DNA from 3 places in the Lederbergia ruris genome. Region 2 is predicted to be linked to each of the others. Evidence: riboswitches for the same ligand, from Rfam matches in the RefSeq annotation. Region 2 holds a riboswitch; each other region holds the start of a gene.
What was found. A riboswitch is a leader RNA that binds a small molecule or an ion and turns the genes downstream of it on or off. The one in region 2 is predicted to bind S-adenosylmethionine.
Positions count from the first base shown of each region.

Region 1: another riboswitch for S-adenosylmethionine. It lies ahead of KI363_RS17235 (SDR family NAD(P)-dependent oxidoreductase); the one in region 2 lies ahead of KI363_RS16425 (methionine biosynthesis PLP-dependent protein).
Region 3: another riboswitch for S-adenosylmethionine. It lies ahead of KI363_RS04665 (bifunctional homocysteine S-methyltransferase/methylenetetrahydrofolate reductase); the one in region 2 lies ahead of KI363_RS16425 (methionine biosynthesis PLP-dependent protein).

Region 1 is NZ_BORB01000037.1:21,434-26,355, reverse strand. Features, by position in the region: gene KI363_RS17245 (NADPH-dependent FMN reductase) at 1-235, opposite strand, end outside; gene KI363_RS17240 (MarR family winged helix-turn-helix transcriptional regulator) at 251-667, opposite strand; SAM riboswitch class I at 986-1,088, shown strand; gene KI363_RS17235 (SDR family NAD(P)-dependent oxidoreductase) at 1,279-2,043, shown strand; gene KI363_RS17230 (Na+/H+ antiporter NhaC family protein) at 2,153-3,454, shown strand; gene KI363_RS17225 (S-ribosylhomocysteine lyase) at 3,564-4,031, shown strand; gene KI363_RS17220 (class I SAM-dependent methyltransferase) at 4,119-4,712, shown strand; gene KI363_RS17215 (cation transporter dimerization domain-containing protein) at 4,877-4,922, opposite strand, start outside.
Region 2 is NZ_BORB01000034.1:5,309-10,230, forward strand. Features, by position in the region: gene yfkAB (radical SAM/CxCxxxxC motif protein YfkAB) at 1-344, opposite strand, end outside; gene KI363_RS16420 (class I SAM-dependent methyltransferase) at 462-1,067, opposite strand; SAM riboswitch class I at 1,219-1,326, shown strand; gene KI363_RS16425 (methionine biosynthesis PLP-dependent protein) at 1,404-2,525, shown strand; gene glmM (phosphoglucosamine mutase) at 3,491-4,843, opposite strand; gene KI363_RS16435 (CdaR family protein) at 4,875-4,922, opposite strand, start outside.
Region 3 is NZ_BORB01000005.1:132,769-137,690, reverse strand. Features, by position in the region: gene metE (5-methyltetrahydropteroyltriglutamate--homocysteine S-methyltransferase) at 1-1,182, opposite strand, end outside; gene KI363_RS04665 (bifunctional homocysteine S-methyltransferase/methylenetetrahydrofolate reductase) at 1,422-3,257, opposite strand; SAM riboswitch class I at 3,398-3,505, opposite strand; gene cysI (assimilatory sulfite reductase (NADPH) hemoprotein subunit) at 3,641-4,922, opposite strand, start outside.

The DNA.
Region 1 (4,922 bases), on a different contig from region 2:
ACCAGTTGTATTCTGGAGTGATGATGATCACCCCATCTGCATTCGCAATGGACTGCTTGAATTTTTTCACAGTTTCTGGTGGGTTGTTCTCTTCGTCTTGTTCATAATGTGGCAAAGAACGAATATCCGCAATGTCAATATTCATTTTTGCACTGTAACGTTCTTGCATGGTTTTCGCTAGTTGCATGTTATAAGAATCTTTGCGAAGACTTCCTACAATGATAACAATGTTCATAAAGTTATTTCCTCCTTAAATGTTGTTCATCACTTTGGTGATCAGTTTCTGCAGATCGTCAATCTCCTCTTTCGTCATACCCTTCGTTAAAGTTTCACGCATGTTTCGTTGTATAGGTATAACTGAATGAGCAAGCCGTTTCCCCTCATCTGTTAAATGTATTTTAAAACTGCGTTTATCATTGGGGTCAGCGACTTTTTTTATATATCCCTTTCCCTCCAAGCTCGCAATCATACGTGCGATGCCGGCTTTGTCCTTATTAAGTTGTGAGACAAGCTCATTAGATGAAACGCCATCTTGATTCCAGAGAATCATCATAATGAGATTTTGCTCTGGAGCAAGGTTGAAGGGCTCCAAATGTTTCCTCACATAACTTGTTATCGCCAAATCCGCATTATGGATTAAAATTCCAATATGATCATTCAAGTTCAATAGAGTGAGAACCTCCTTCAACTTGTTGACTAGACAACGTTGACATATCAACTATATTCGTAATGAATATATTTGTCAAATTCCCTCCTTTCCCTCCTTTCCCTCCCCATGCATCTAAAATAGTTTTTTAACAAATGCATGAGTGTTACTAATGCTGCTAATCCCCAGTATCATCACAAATAAATTGTTCGTTGTATCGTAAATAATAGGTTAGAAGATACCAAAATTTAACACTACTGACTATGAACGACTGAAACTATTGACTTACATAGTTGTTTGGTGTAATTTAATATTAATCAACTTCATACATTATAATATTTCTTATCTAGAGAGGTGGAGGGACTGGCCCTACGAAGCCTCGGCAGCGGACTCAGAGAAGTACTGTGCCAATTCCAGTAGTATAAGCACTTGAAGATAAGAAGAGGATTCTACCTATATGCTTTAAAACCTCTTCTACCTTTAAAGAAGAGGTTTTTTCACGTTAGAAGGTATAAAGCTTAATTTAATGCGGATGGATTTTAGGATAATCTTTTCTTTTATTAACAACAGTTGAAGCTTATCTCTAAAGCTTTCATCTGTTGTTCTTTATTTATTCAAGAGGGGGACAACCAATGTACACCATGGATTTAACAGGAAAAGTAGCCATTGTTACAGGTGGGGCAAATGGCATCGGAAAGGCCATTGTCGATGCATTTTTGGATTGCGGTGCAAAAGTGGCAGTGGCTGACATGTCCGTAACAGAAAAAGACGCAAACGATGATATATATTATGTTCAAACCAATGTATCTAAAAGCGATCAGGTAGAAGATATGATCAAAAAAGTAATCACTCACTTCGGAAGATTGGATATTTTAGTCAATAACGCAGGTATTTCCACCATGGATTATATGGTTGATATAAAAGAGGAAGATTGGGATCGGACGATGGACGTGAACGCAAAAGGCGTGTACTTATGTACGCAAGCAGCCGCCAAAGTTTTGCAAGCCCAGGGTAAGGGCGGGAAAATCATCAATATTTCTTCACAGGCTGGCAAAAATGGCTATCGGCTAATGGGAAGCTACGTAGCCTCCAAACATGCAGTACTAGGTATGACAAAAGTAGCTGCGATTGAACTGGCCAAAGATCAAATTAATGTAAATGCTGTATGTCCCGGAATCGTAGAAACGGATATGAAAAGAACTGAAAGAGTAATCGGTGGAGAACTTCGGGGGCTTGACGAGGAATTAATTCGGCTAGAAGATAACTCCCAAGTACCATTAGGAAGAACGGCATTACCAGCAGATATTGCCAATGTTGTGGTCTTTTTGGCCTCAAAATACTCTGATTATATGACTGGACAAGGTATAAACGTTACAGGTGGGATGACGATGAACTAATTCGGCAATATCAGTTTACTTAACAAGTGAAGATGAATAAAGGATGTTCAAAAAGTCCGATTTATCCTCCTTTTTGAACTCGCACTAATAGAATTCAGGAGGTCATTTTATGACAGATAAACAAAAACAAGGGAGTCTTCTTGCCTTACTGCCATTACTTATTTTTGTGTTACTTTTTATCGGTAATGGAATTATTTCTGGAGACTTTTCAAATATGCCATTAAATGTAGCGATTATTATTGCAGTCGCTGTCGCATTAGCTATGAACAGGAAGGAAACCTTATCCAATAAATTAGACATCTTTGCAAAAGGGGCAGGCCATCCTAACATCATGTTAATGGTTGTCATCTTTATATTAGCAGGTGCCTTTGCTGAAACAGCTAAAGGAATGGGGGCGGTTGATTCTACCGTTAACATGGGGCTATCCTTCATCCCTACTAATTTCTTGATGGTAGGATTATTTATTGTTGGTTGTTTTATTTCCATTTCAATGGGGACATCCATGGGGACAGTGGCTGCTTTGGCGCCAATTGGCATAGGGATTGCAGAACAAACTGGAATATCCATGGCTTTGGCTATGGGAACTGTCATGGGCGGAGCCATGTTTGGCGACAATTTATCAATGATTTCAGATACGACGATCGCTGCTGTTCGGACGCAAAAAACAAAAATGAATGACAAATTCAAAACCAACTTTTTTATCGTTTTACCTGGAGCGATTGTGACAGCCATCATTCTTTGGCTCGTAACAAGGGGAAATGAGATCCAGACTCTTGGGGAATATCCTTTTCATTTCATTAAAGTTCTCCCTTATATTCTCGTGTTAGTTGCCGCCTTAGTAGGGATTAATGTTTTTATTGTCCTGCTCGGAGGTACAATTTTTGCCGGAATTATCGGCTTAATCGATGGTTCCTACACAGCAACAGGATTGATTAAAACAGTCTCACAAGGCATTATAAATATGGAGGACATTGCTATTGTCGCCGTACTTATTGGTGGCATGATCGGCATCATTCAACATAATGGAGGAATTGATTGGCTGCTACACTTTGTAACAAGTAAATTGAGAACAAAAAAGGGAGCGGAATTCGGAATTGCCGGATTGGTCAGTGTAGCAGATATCGCAACAGCCAACAATACCATTTCGATTATTATGACAGGCCCACTAGCAAAAAACATTGCCGATGAATATAAGATTGATCCAAGGAAATCTGCAAGTATACTAGATATTTTTGCAAGCTGCTGGCAAGGAATTGTTCCTTATGGCGGACAAATGCTTGTCGCTTCTGGACTAGCTGCTATTTTACCTGTTAGTATCATGCCGTTCTCATTCTATCCCATGGCACTTGGTATCTGTGGTATTCTTGCCATACTCTTTGATTTTCCAAGGTTTCATAAGAAGAATTCCTAAGATCTGTAAATGCTGGGTGATTCTTACGTAGTCAGATAAATACTTATTACAATAAAATATGTTACTATAATAGTAGATAAAATTATGAATTTTTAGGAGTGAAATCATTATGGTCCAAAAAATGAATGTTGAAAGTTTTAACCTTGATCATACAAAAGTAAAGGCACCTTATATTCGTCTAGCAGGTGTAACGGAAGGCGAAAATGGCGATGTCATTCATAAATATGACCTTCGTTTCAAACAGCCGAATCTAGCCCATATGGAAATGCCAGCTTTGCATTCACTAGAACACTTAATGGCTGAATTAATTCGTAATCACCATAATAGTGTCGTCGATTTGAGCCCAATGGGATGTCAAACAGGCTTCTATCTAACAGTTATCAATCATGACAATTACGAAGAAATCTTGGACGCTGTTGAAAAAACGCTGAATGATGTACTCGAAGCAACCGAAGTTCCCGCCTGCAATGAAGTTCAATGCGGATGGGCAGCAAGCCACAGCCTTGAAGGTGCACAAGCATTAGCCCGCGAAATGCTCGCTAAAAAAGATGAATGGCACAACGTATTCGGTGAATAAACATAAGCGTAGAAAGCGAACGGAATAAACTGTTCGCTTTTCTATTTTCTAAAAAAGATGCTTTTGATCAAAAGGAGAATTATTCATATGAAAGATGAAAAATATCATTCTGAAGAAATGGAACGATTTACGAAAAGAGTTGAATTTCTTGAAGATCCTGAAAAAAGAGAAGATATATCACCTGAAAGGCTACTAAGTATACTCCCTTTAAAAAAAGCTGATCATATTTTAGATTTAGGCGCAGGAACTGGCTATTTTACGATTCCAACGGCTAAAGCCGTGGAAGATGGCGCCGTATTTGCAGTGGATATTGATCCGAATATGCTAGGGATGATCCAGTCCAAAGCCAAAAAGGAAAAGATCCCAAATATCAAAACTCTAGAAGGCAGTGTTGCTGATATTCCGTTGTCCGAGGATTCCATTGACTTTGTACTCGTTTCATTAGTGCTACACGAGCTTAAGCCTTTATTATCTGCTTCGCTTCGGGAAATTAAACGGGTACTGAAACCTGGTGGATCTTTCGTATGTATGGAATTTGAGGCGGAAGAAAATCCTACCCATCCCCATCCGAGAATTTCCTCATCCGCTATGGAACAGGAAATCACGGCAGCAGGGCTAAAAGTAACACAGAAGTTATTTCCAACCGATAAAACATATATGATCATTGCCAGGAAATCATAACCGAAGATTTTTGTAGTAAAATAAGCATTCATAAATTTAGGCATATCCCCTCATTTTTCAAGGGGAATTAGATATTTGACGCCAAATATAGCTTTCTCTTCTCGGTATCGGTCGCCTTATGATGATTTTCTTTTGTTTGCTTGGACAGTAAGTGTATATCTGTGTTAATTTTTTATTTTGAGCTCTATATGAACATGAACTTCAAATACA
Region 2 (4,922 bases):
ACTTGCGTCCTCACTCCCCGATTATGCGCATATTCCAAAAGAGGCTTTACATATTCCCTCACCGACTTTTTCGACATCATGGGCTCCCCACCTGTAATACTTAGGGTTCGTAGATGAGGAATTTCATCGAGGCGTTTTAATAGCAATTCGATTGGCAAGGCATCCGGATCACGATCTTGCAATGTGTATCCAACTGCACAATGGGCACATCGCATATTACATAGCGTCGTCGTTGTGAATTCAATATTGGATAACACCATCTCTCCAAATTCATTCACATCCATATAAGCTTCCCAAGGATCATAGGCAGCTGTAATGGGTTGTAATTTTTCCTTTATATTCATTGGTTACATCCTTTCCATACACAAGCGACTATTCCCCATAGCCGCTTAAAAAGTTGATCATTCTCTTCACACTAATCTTTATTCATGGCGATCTAAAATTTATCCTCCTTCCCCATTTTAATGGGGCACTCTTTTTTGAAAAATACTTTGGACAACATGAGCGACACCTGTATGTCCCTGACCTTCGATTCTCTCAACCTCTCCAATATAAAAGTGTTGAATGAAATAATCTGGAAAATTCCCTAATAGTATGCCGGGGTTACAAAGATTATCGACTTCCTTAGGGCCACCTGTTTCATATTTGATCTGTTCTTTTGTGTACAATTCGCTCACATAAAAACCGCCGGGCTTTAATGCCTTCCGAATCCCCTCCATTGTTCTTTCAAAAATAGGTGGCGGAAAATGCCCAAATATATGTATAATCGCATCCCATTCTTCTTCTCCCCAAACGACATCAGCCAAATCATGCAATTCCGTCTTAACGACTACACCACGGTCTCTAGCCAATTTCTTCGTCTTTTCAATTCCAGATGGGGCAAAGTCCCACGCGGTTACATCATACCCTTTGGAAGCGAGAAATACCGAATTCCGTCCCTCTCCCTCGGCAATACAAAGAATTTTCCCCTTAGGTAATTGCTGTTCCGCCTGTACTAAGAACAAATTAGGCTCTTTACCATAAAAATACTCATCCCCTAAAAAGCGTTCATGCCATTTTGAATTCATTTCATGGGCCTCCTTTTTTACGTGACTCTATTTTAACATATACGAAGACAAGGCTTTTTCGGAAATATAGGTAATTATTTTTCTTGCCTTTTTCGGAAATATGTACTAAACTATAAATCATTGAACCTTTCAAAAAATTAATATGTTTCTTTTCTTATCCAGAGAGACGGAGGGATTTGGCCCTTTGAAGTCTCAGCAACCGGCCTTTTTAGGCAATGGTGCTAACTCCAATAGGTTTTTTTAACCTAGAAGATAAGAAGTTCGTTTTCAATTATGGAGACCTTCTTACCTGGGAAGGTCTTTTATTTTTACTATTTTTAGAAAAGGATGAACACGATGCCAGTCAATGATATTGAAACAAAGCTAGCGCAACTAGGAAACCGAACAGATGAAAAAACGGGCGCAATCAATCTACCTATTTATTTATCGACTGCTTTTGAACATCAAGGACTCGGTCTTTCCACAGGATATGATTACTCAAGGACGAAAAATCCTACCCGCTCTGTATTAGAAGAAGGGATGGCTAATCTCGAATCTGGTGATGCCGGATTCGCTTGTAGTTCGGGGATGGCAGCCATTCAGCTAGTCCTTTCCCTATTCCGGTCAAACGACGAAATAATTGCATGTGCCGATTTATACGGTGGCACCTATCGCTTACTTAAACAATACGAGGAATCTTATCAAATTCGTACGGTTTATTCTGAGTTTAACAATATCAACGAAACGGAGAAATTAATCACACCGCAAACCAAAGCTTTGCTAATCGAGACACCAACAAATCCACTCATGCAAGAAATTGATATTGAACAATACGGGAAACTTGCTAAGAAACACCAACTATTACTAATCGTAGATAATACTTTCTTAACGCCATACTATCAACGTCCACTCGAATTAGGAGCTGATATTGTTGTCCATAGTGCGACCAAGTATATCGGAGGACATAATGATGTGGTGGCTGGGATTGTAGTAGCGAAAGGCGAAGAAATTTGCGAACGACTTGCTAACAATCATAATGCGGCAGGAGCGATATTATCGCCACTTGATTCTTGGTTACTCGTGAGAGGCTTAAAAACCCTTCATCTCAGAATGGAAAAACATACAGAAAATGCAAAAGAAATCGTCAAATACCTAGAAAGTGAGCCTTTTATTACAGATGTGCTTTACGCCGGAAAAGGTGGGATGATCTCTTTCCGAATTAAGGATAGCGAGTGGGTCGACCCATTTCTGCAAAATTTACAGCTCATTGCTTTTGCAGAAAGTCTAGGAGGGGTTGAAAGTTTCATTACTTATCCAACAACTCAAACCCATGCGGATATTCCCCGGGAAGAGCGAATTAAAAGGGGAGTATGTGAGCGATTATTACGCTTTTCTGTTGGTGTTGAAAAAGCGGACGATCTGATCGCTGATGTGAAACAGGCTTTTAAAGCAGCGAGTCAATCACTTATAAATAGATAATTTATATATAAAAATAAGGGGACAGCCTTCCTTCTCGCTGTCCTCTTTTTTGCACCTTTTCTCGCAAAAACGGGGACGGCAACCCCTCTCGCTGTACTCCTTTTTACACTTTCTTACAAAAACAGGGACGGCAACCATTCTCGCTGTCCCCTTTTTACACTTTCTCGCAAAAACGGGGACGGCCACCATTCTCGCTGTAACCCTTTTTACACTTTCTTACAAAAACGGGGACGGCAACCTTTCTCGCCGTACCCCTTTTTACACTTTCTCGCAAAAACAGGGACGGCCACCTTTCTCGCTGTACCCCTTTTTACACTTTCTTACAAAAACGGGGACGGCCACCTTTCTCGCTGTAACCCTTTTTACACTTTCTTACAAAAACAGGGACGGCAACCCCTCTCGCTGTACCCCTTTTTACACTTTCTTACAAAAACAGGGACGGCCACCTTTCTCGCTGTACCCCTTTTTACACTTTCTCACAAAAACGGGGACGGCCACCTTTCTCGCTGTCCTCCTTTTTACACTTTCTCGCAAAAACGGGGACGGCCACCTTTCTCGCTGTAACCCTTTTTACACTTTCCCGCAAAAACAGGGACGGCCACCTTTCTCGCCGTAACCCTTTTTACACTTTCTCGCAAAAACGAGGACGGCCACCTTTCTCGCTGTAACCCTTTTTACACTTTCCCGCAAAAACAGGGACGGCCACCTTTCTCGCTGTAACCCTTTTTACACTTTCCCGCAAAAACAGGGACGGCCACCTTTCTCGCCGTAACCCTTTTTACACTTTCTCGCAAAAACGGGGACGGCCACCTTTCTCGCTGTATCCCTTTTTACACTTTCTCCAAAAACGGGGACGGCCACCTTTCTCGCTGTATCCCTTTTTACACTTTCTCCAAAAACGGGGACGGCCATATAGACAAAAAGATGCGAAAAGCTATACCTTAGCTGTTCGCATCTCCTTTCTTCTATTCTTCAGCAGGAAGGCCCATTTCCTCCTGGACAACGGTGACAATCCGATTTGAGAATGCCTCACTATCTTCTTCTGTTGCAGCCTCTACCATGACCCGTACCAGCGGCTCAGTACCAGATGGACGGACAAGGATACGACCATTTCCATTCATTTCTGCCTCTGTCTCTGCTATGACTGCTTTAACCTTTTCATTATCGGTCACATGATGTTTATCCTTCACTCGCACATTAATCAGTGTTTGTGGAAACTTCTGCATACCCTTTGCTAATTCTGACAATGGTTTCCCTGTCAGCTTCATAATGTTCACAAGCTGAAGACCGGTTAAAAGGCCATCACCTGTTGTATTATAATCTAGAAAAATGATATGACCTGATTGTTCTCCACCCAAATTATAGCCATTCTTTTTCATTTCCTCTACTACATAACGGTCACCAACAGCTGTTTGGACGCTCTGGATCCCCAGCTCTTCCAGCCCCTTATAGAAGCCTAGGTTGCTCATAACGGTTGAAACAACGGTAGACTGCTGCAAGCGTGCTTCCGCTTGTAAATGCTTGGCACAGATATAAAGAATATAATCCCCGTCTACAACCTGTCCATTTTCATCAATCGCAATAATTCGATCACCATCCCCATCAAATGCAAGCCCGATATCTGCTCCTTTCTCCTTTACAAAGGCACTAAGAGCTTCTGGATGGGTTGAGCCTACTCCATCATTGATATTAAGTCCATCCGGAGATGAACCCATTGTTGAAATATCAGCATCCAGGTCTGCAAACAAATGAGTAGCAAGAGAGGATGTCGAACCATTCGCACAATCTAATGCAATATGTATATCCGTAAAATCTTCATCCACAGACTGTTTCAGGAACTGCAAATACTTTTGCCCACCTTCAAAGTAGTCATTGACAACCCCCAATGCAGCTCCAGTAGGACGAGGTAGGTCATCCCCCGCATCTAATAATTGCTCAATTTCATTCTCTTGTTCATCTGATAACTTGAATCCATCTGGACCAAAAAATTTGATGCCATTATCGGCAACAGGATTATGAGAGGCAGAAATCATGATTCCCGCCTGCGCTCCTAATACTTTTGTCAAATAGGCTACTCCGGGCGTCGTAATAACACCTAGACGCATAACCTCCGCACCAATCGATAATAATCCAGATACAAGGGCACCTTCTAGCATATGACCTGAAACCCGGGTATCTCTACCAATGAGAATTTTAGGGCGTTCCGTTTGGTTAGCCAAAACATAGCCTCCAAATCTTCCCAACTTAAATGCTAATTCTGGCGTAAGTTCACTATTTGCAATCCCTCTTACTCCATCCGTTCCAAAATATTTACCCATTCTAATTCTCGCTCCTTCTTAAGAAAATGGTTTAACCATTTTCTTTATCTCTTATTCGCACTTTTACTGTTTTTTGTGA
Region 3 (4,922 bases), on a different contig from region 2:
TTTCCGACGATAATTAGACTGATTTAATCTTTGAATTGCTTCTGTACTTTCGTTTACTTCTTTACTGATTTTAGTTTTTCCGAATGTTAATCCGTCTGCCAGTATGGCAATTTCTTTTAATTTTTCATCTGCAAACGACAAACCAGCCTTAATAATAGGATCTAATGTGTGTTCTAGCTCTTTCGTTATAGGAACATGTAGCAACGAGCATGATGGCTGAATTATGATCCGGTCTTGTTCGACAATTTGCTGAATGATTTCTAATATGCCCCATGTTTGTTCTAAATCTTTTCGCCAAACATTCCTTCCATCAATGATACCAGCAAATAACACTTTATCCTGCGGAAAACCAAATTGGCGTATGACTTCCAATGCATCCCCGTGGACAAAATCAAGTCCAAAACCTGCAACAGGGAGATGAATCAACTCTTCATAATGATGGATCGACTCAAAATATGTTTGTAATACAAGCTTTAGGCTTGGCACTGCCTCTGCAATCGTTTGATAGGTTTGTTTGATGATAGGGATCTCTTCACCTGAAAGTTCTGTCACTAAAATCGGTTCATCTATTTGCACCCATTCTACCCCGTCCGATTCTAACTCTTTTAAAATTTGAATATATAGTGGAAGAAACTTTTCTAATAGGGATGTGAATTCAGTTTCTTTATATCCTTTTCCAAGTTTCAAAAAGGAGATTGGTCCTAGTATGACAGGTTTCCCTTCAATCCCTAATTCCTCTTTTGCTTCTCTATAAAAAGTGAGTGGACGATTTTCTACTAATATCGGTTTCGCATGATCAAATTCAGGTACGATATAGTGATAATTCGTATTAAACCATTTTGTCATTTCAGAAGCATATGCTTCCTTTGTTCCTCTAGCAATCGCAAAGTATGTGTCTAATGAAGAGGCGGATAAACCATTATTTTGAAAACGTTCTGGAACAATCCCGAACATAAGCGCTGTATCCAACACATGATCATAAAGGGAAAAATCTCCTACGGGAATTAAATCGATCCCCAATTCCTTCTGTTTTCTCAAACCATTCAAACGGACTTCTTTCGTGGTCGCTAATAATTCTTGTTGAGAAAGACTCCCATTCCAATACTTTTCTAATGCCTTTTTCCATTCACGCTGTTCCCCGATTCTTGGATAACCAATATTAGATGAAGTTACTTGTGTCATGTGATATTCCTCCCGTTTTTCATTGTAGTATTTGTTTCTTTTGATTGCTTTTCGTTGCTTAGGAATTTATAAAATCCTAGCTTGTGGATAAGTTGCTTATGTCGCGGTTGACATCCAGCTCCAACGCCCAGCGACTAGCAAACTTTCGGTGCCTTCCTACGATAAGTCAACATCAGCTCGCCTTTCAGGCTCACTGTGTTTCCTTTATCTCGTCAGGCCCCTAAAAAGTTTGTACGTCGCTAAACGGGCGCTTGCGCCTTTGTTCTTTTTTCTTGAATATAAGTCGATAATTCAACCGATAATTCATATTGGATAAAGGGTGTAATTAAGTAGAAACCTTTAAAATAATCAAATGCGACGTCGATTAATTCTTTGGCAATAGCGAGTCCTTCTTGCTTAGCTTGCATAGGATCCCCTTCTGTTTTGGCCATTCTTTCTCTTATATCATCCGGAAGTTTGATGCCTGGGACTTCGTTGTGCAAAAATTCTGCATTTCTTGCTGATACGAGCGGCATAATGCCGACATAAATCGGAGCAGTTATCTGTTTGGTTGCCTCTCCAACTTCCAAGATTTTTTCCTTAGAAAATATCGGTTGGGTTAAAAAATAATCGGCTCCATACTTTACTTTTTTCTCCATGCGCTCAACTGATTTCCCAAGATTACGAACATTCGGATTAAACGCCGCCGCAACATGGAATTGGGTTCTCTGCTTTAAAGACTTCCCGGAAAAGGAAATCCCCTCATTAAATTGTTTGATCAGTTTGATCAATTCAAAAGATGTTGCATCATAGACAGATGTTGCGCCAGGGAAATCTCCAATTTTAGTCGGATCACCTGTGATAGCCAATATATCACGAATTCCAGCCGTATGCAGACCCATGAGATGTGATTGTAATCCGATTAAATTTCGATCCCGACAAGTAATATGAACCAGTGAGCTTAATCCAACCTTCTTTTTAACAAGAGATGCCATTGTCGCATTACATATTCTTGGTGAAGCAAGGGAGTTATCTGCTAAAGTTAATCCATCTACTCCAGCTTCTTTTAAGGCTTGTGCTCCCTTGAAAAAGGGATCTGTATCCAGGTGTTTAGGTGTATCTAATTCTACAATAATAGAGCGATCGACCTGAATTTTCTCGAAAAGAGATGGCTCCTTTTCAAGATGTCGCTCTCTAATAAAAATCGGCTTTTGTTTGATGATCTGCTTCTCTTCAATCGGTACTAGATATTGGCGTCCTTTTACCAATGCTTGGATATGCTCTGGGGTTGTTCCACAACAGCCTCCGATTAAACGCACTCCCTGATCGCGGAAACGTCGAACAAATTCTATGAAGTAATTCGGCTCGGTTTTGTACGTAAATTTACCATCTTCATATTCTGGCAAACTTGCATTTGGATAGGCCGCTAAAAAAGCTGTCTTCGAAAGTGGAACAGACTCTAAGGCTCGCACCATATGATAAGGACCGAGACGGCAATTGATGCCAACGACATCAGCCCCTAAAGTATCGAGCTGTTTTAAAGCTTCTTCAAGTGGTGTACCATTCTGAAGCACGCCAGGTTCATGCATCGTGACATTGGCTATGATCGGTAAATTCGTCTCATCACGAGCCATTTTTAAGACGGTCGTTAATTCTTCTAAATCATAATACGTCTCTAAAATAAGTCCATCTACTCCTTCGAGTAGCAATGCATATAACTGTTCTCGAAAACCGCGTTTTATTTCCTCTGTTACACTAGCGTGAAGACCTGCCCCATGAATGCCGCCAATTGTTCCTAGTACAAAGGCCACTTCCCCTGCTGCCTTTTTCGCAAGACGGACGGCAGCTCTGTTAATTTTGCTCACTTCCTCTTCCAATCCATATCTCGATAGTTTCAAATAATTGGCGCCATATGTATTCGTTTGAATCACATCAGCTCCAGCTTCAACATAGGCATTATGTATCCGCAATACTTCATCAGGATGTGTAAGGTTTAATTGATCAAAACAACGATCAATGCCATACGAATATAAAAGAGTCCCTGCGGCGCCATCCCCAATTAAAATATCCGTTTTGAGACGTTCTAATAATCCCAATAAACGACCCTCCTCAAACTATTATTTAAAATTTTTTGGAGTGAGGCTCTTTTATCGCATAGCCACATCTTCTTGGGCTATTCTCCATACAAAAAGAGCCTACTCCGACAAGAAGAAGGCCCTTTTAATGAAAAGGATTCTTCTTATCTTTCAAGTTGTCTCCAACTTGCTGGATTTAGCACCTTTCCATAAAAATGGTGGTTGCTGAGGCGTCTACGGGCCATTCCCTCGACCTCTCTTGATAAGAATGAAATCATTATTCAATTTTTTGTTTCACAATTCGTTAAGGATTAAAAATTAACTATACTAATATTATAGGCTTAATTAGGTTAAAAAACAAGAGGGAATTTAATTTATTTTTAAAATTTTTATTTAGCTATTTATTAATCATGAAAATCCAAGCCTGAATGAACCTCTTTTACATATCCTGAACGAATGACGAAGTCGCCAAATCGTTCCTGTTCTTTTCGTTCTTTCGCAAAATGATGGATAATCGGCTCTAATTCGCTTAATATTTCTTTCTCTCCAATATTTTCACGATAAAGTTTATTTAAACGATCTCCGGTAAAACCGCCGCCTAAATAAACATTATATTTTCCGGGGGCTTTTCCTACAAAGCCAATTTCCGCTAATGCTGGCCTCGAACAACCGTTAGGGCAGCCGGACATGCGAATGACGATTTCTTCCTCGCGAAGACCTGCCTCATCTAATATCAAATCAATTTTATCAAGTAAGGAAGGTAAATAACGTTCTGATTCGGCCATTGCAAGGCCGCAGGTTGGAAAAGCAACACAAGCCATTGAGTTTCTGCGTAAACCGGTATATTGCTCGCCGTCGGTCAAACCATATTGTTGAATCAATGCTTCTATTTGTGGTTTTAAAGTTTCTGGTATATTTCCAATGATTAAGTTTTGATTAGGAGTCAAACGAAAATCTCCTGGATGAACTTTCGCTATTTCCCTTAAGCCTGTCATTAGTTTATAATGTTCCCAGTCTTTAATTCTTCCATTTTGGATAAAGAAAGTAAAATGCCATTGGTCATTCAGTCCTTTTACCCAGCCATAACGATCCCGGTTATGATCAAACTGAAAGAATCTTGCTGGTTGCAACTCCCAGCCAAGTCGTGAATGCAGCTCCTCTAAAAGCCAAGGGATTCCTCGTTTATCAATTGTGTATTTGAACCGTGCATTTTTCCGAACAGATCGATTCCCGTAATCTCGCTGAATGGTGACAATTTTTTCTGCTACATCAATCACTTGATCTGGCTTACAGAAGCCAATTATTCTCCCTATTTGCGGATAAGTTTCTTTATCCCCGTGGGTGGAGCCCATTCCTCCACCAACACTCACATTAAAACCTTGAAGTTGCTTGTTCTCTACAATAGCAATAAATCCAAGGTCTTGCGAGTAGACGTCAACATCATTAGATGGCGGAACAGCAATGCCAATTTTAAACTTTCGTGGTAAATACGTAGGACCATATATCGGTTCAACTTCATCAGAATCCTTTGAAGTATCGACGACTTTTTCATTATCCAGCCATATTTCATGATAAGCCTTTGTTTGCGGTGAAAGATATTGACTTAATTTTTTTGCCCATTCGTATACTTTCATATGAACTTCTGAGGCATATGGATTTGGACTACACATGACATTTCGATTGACA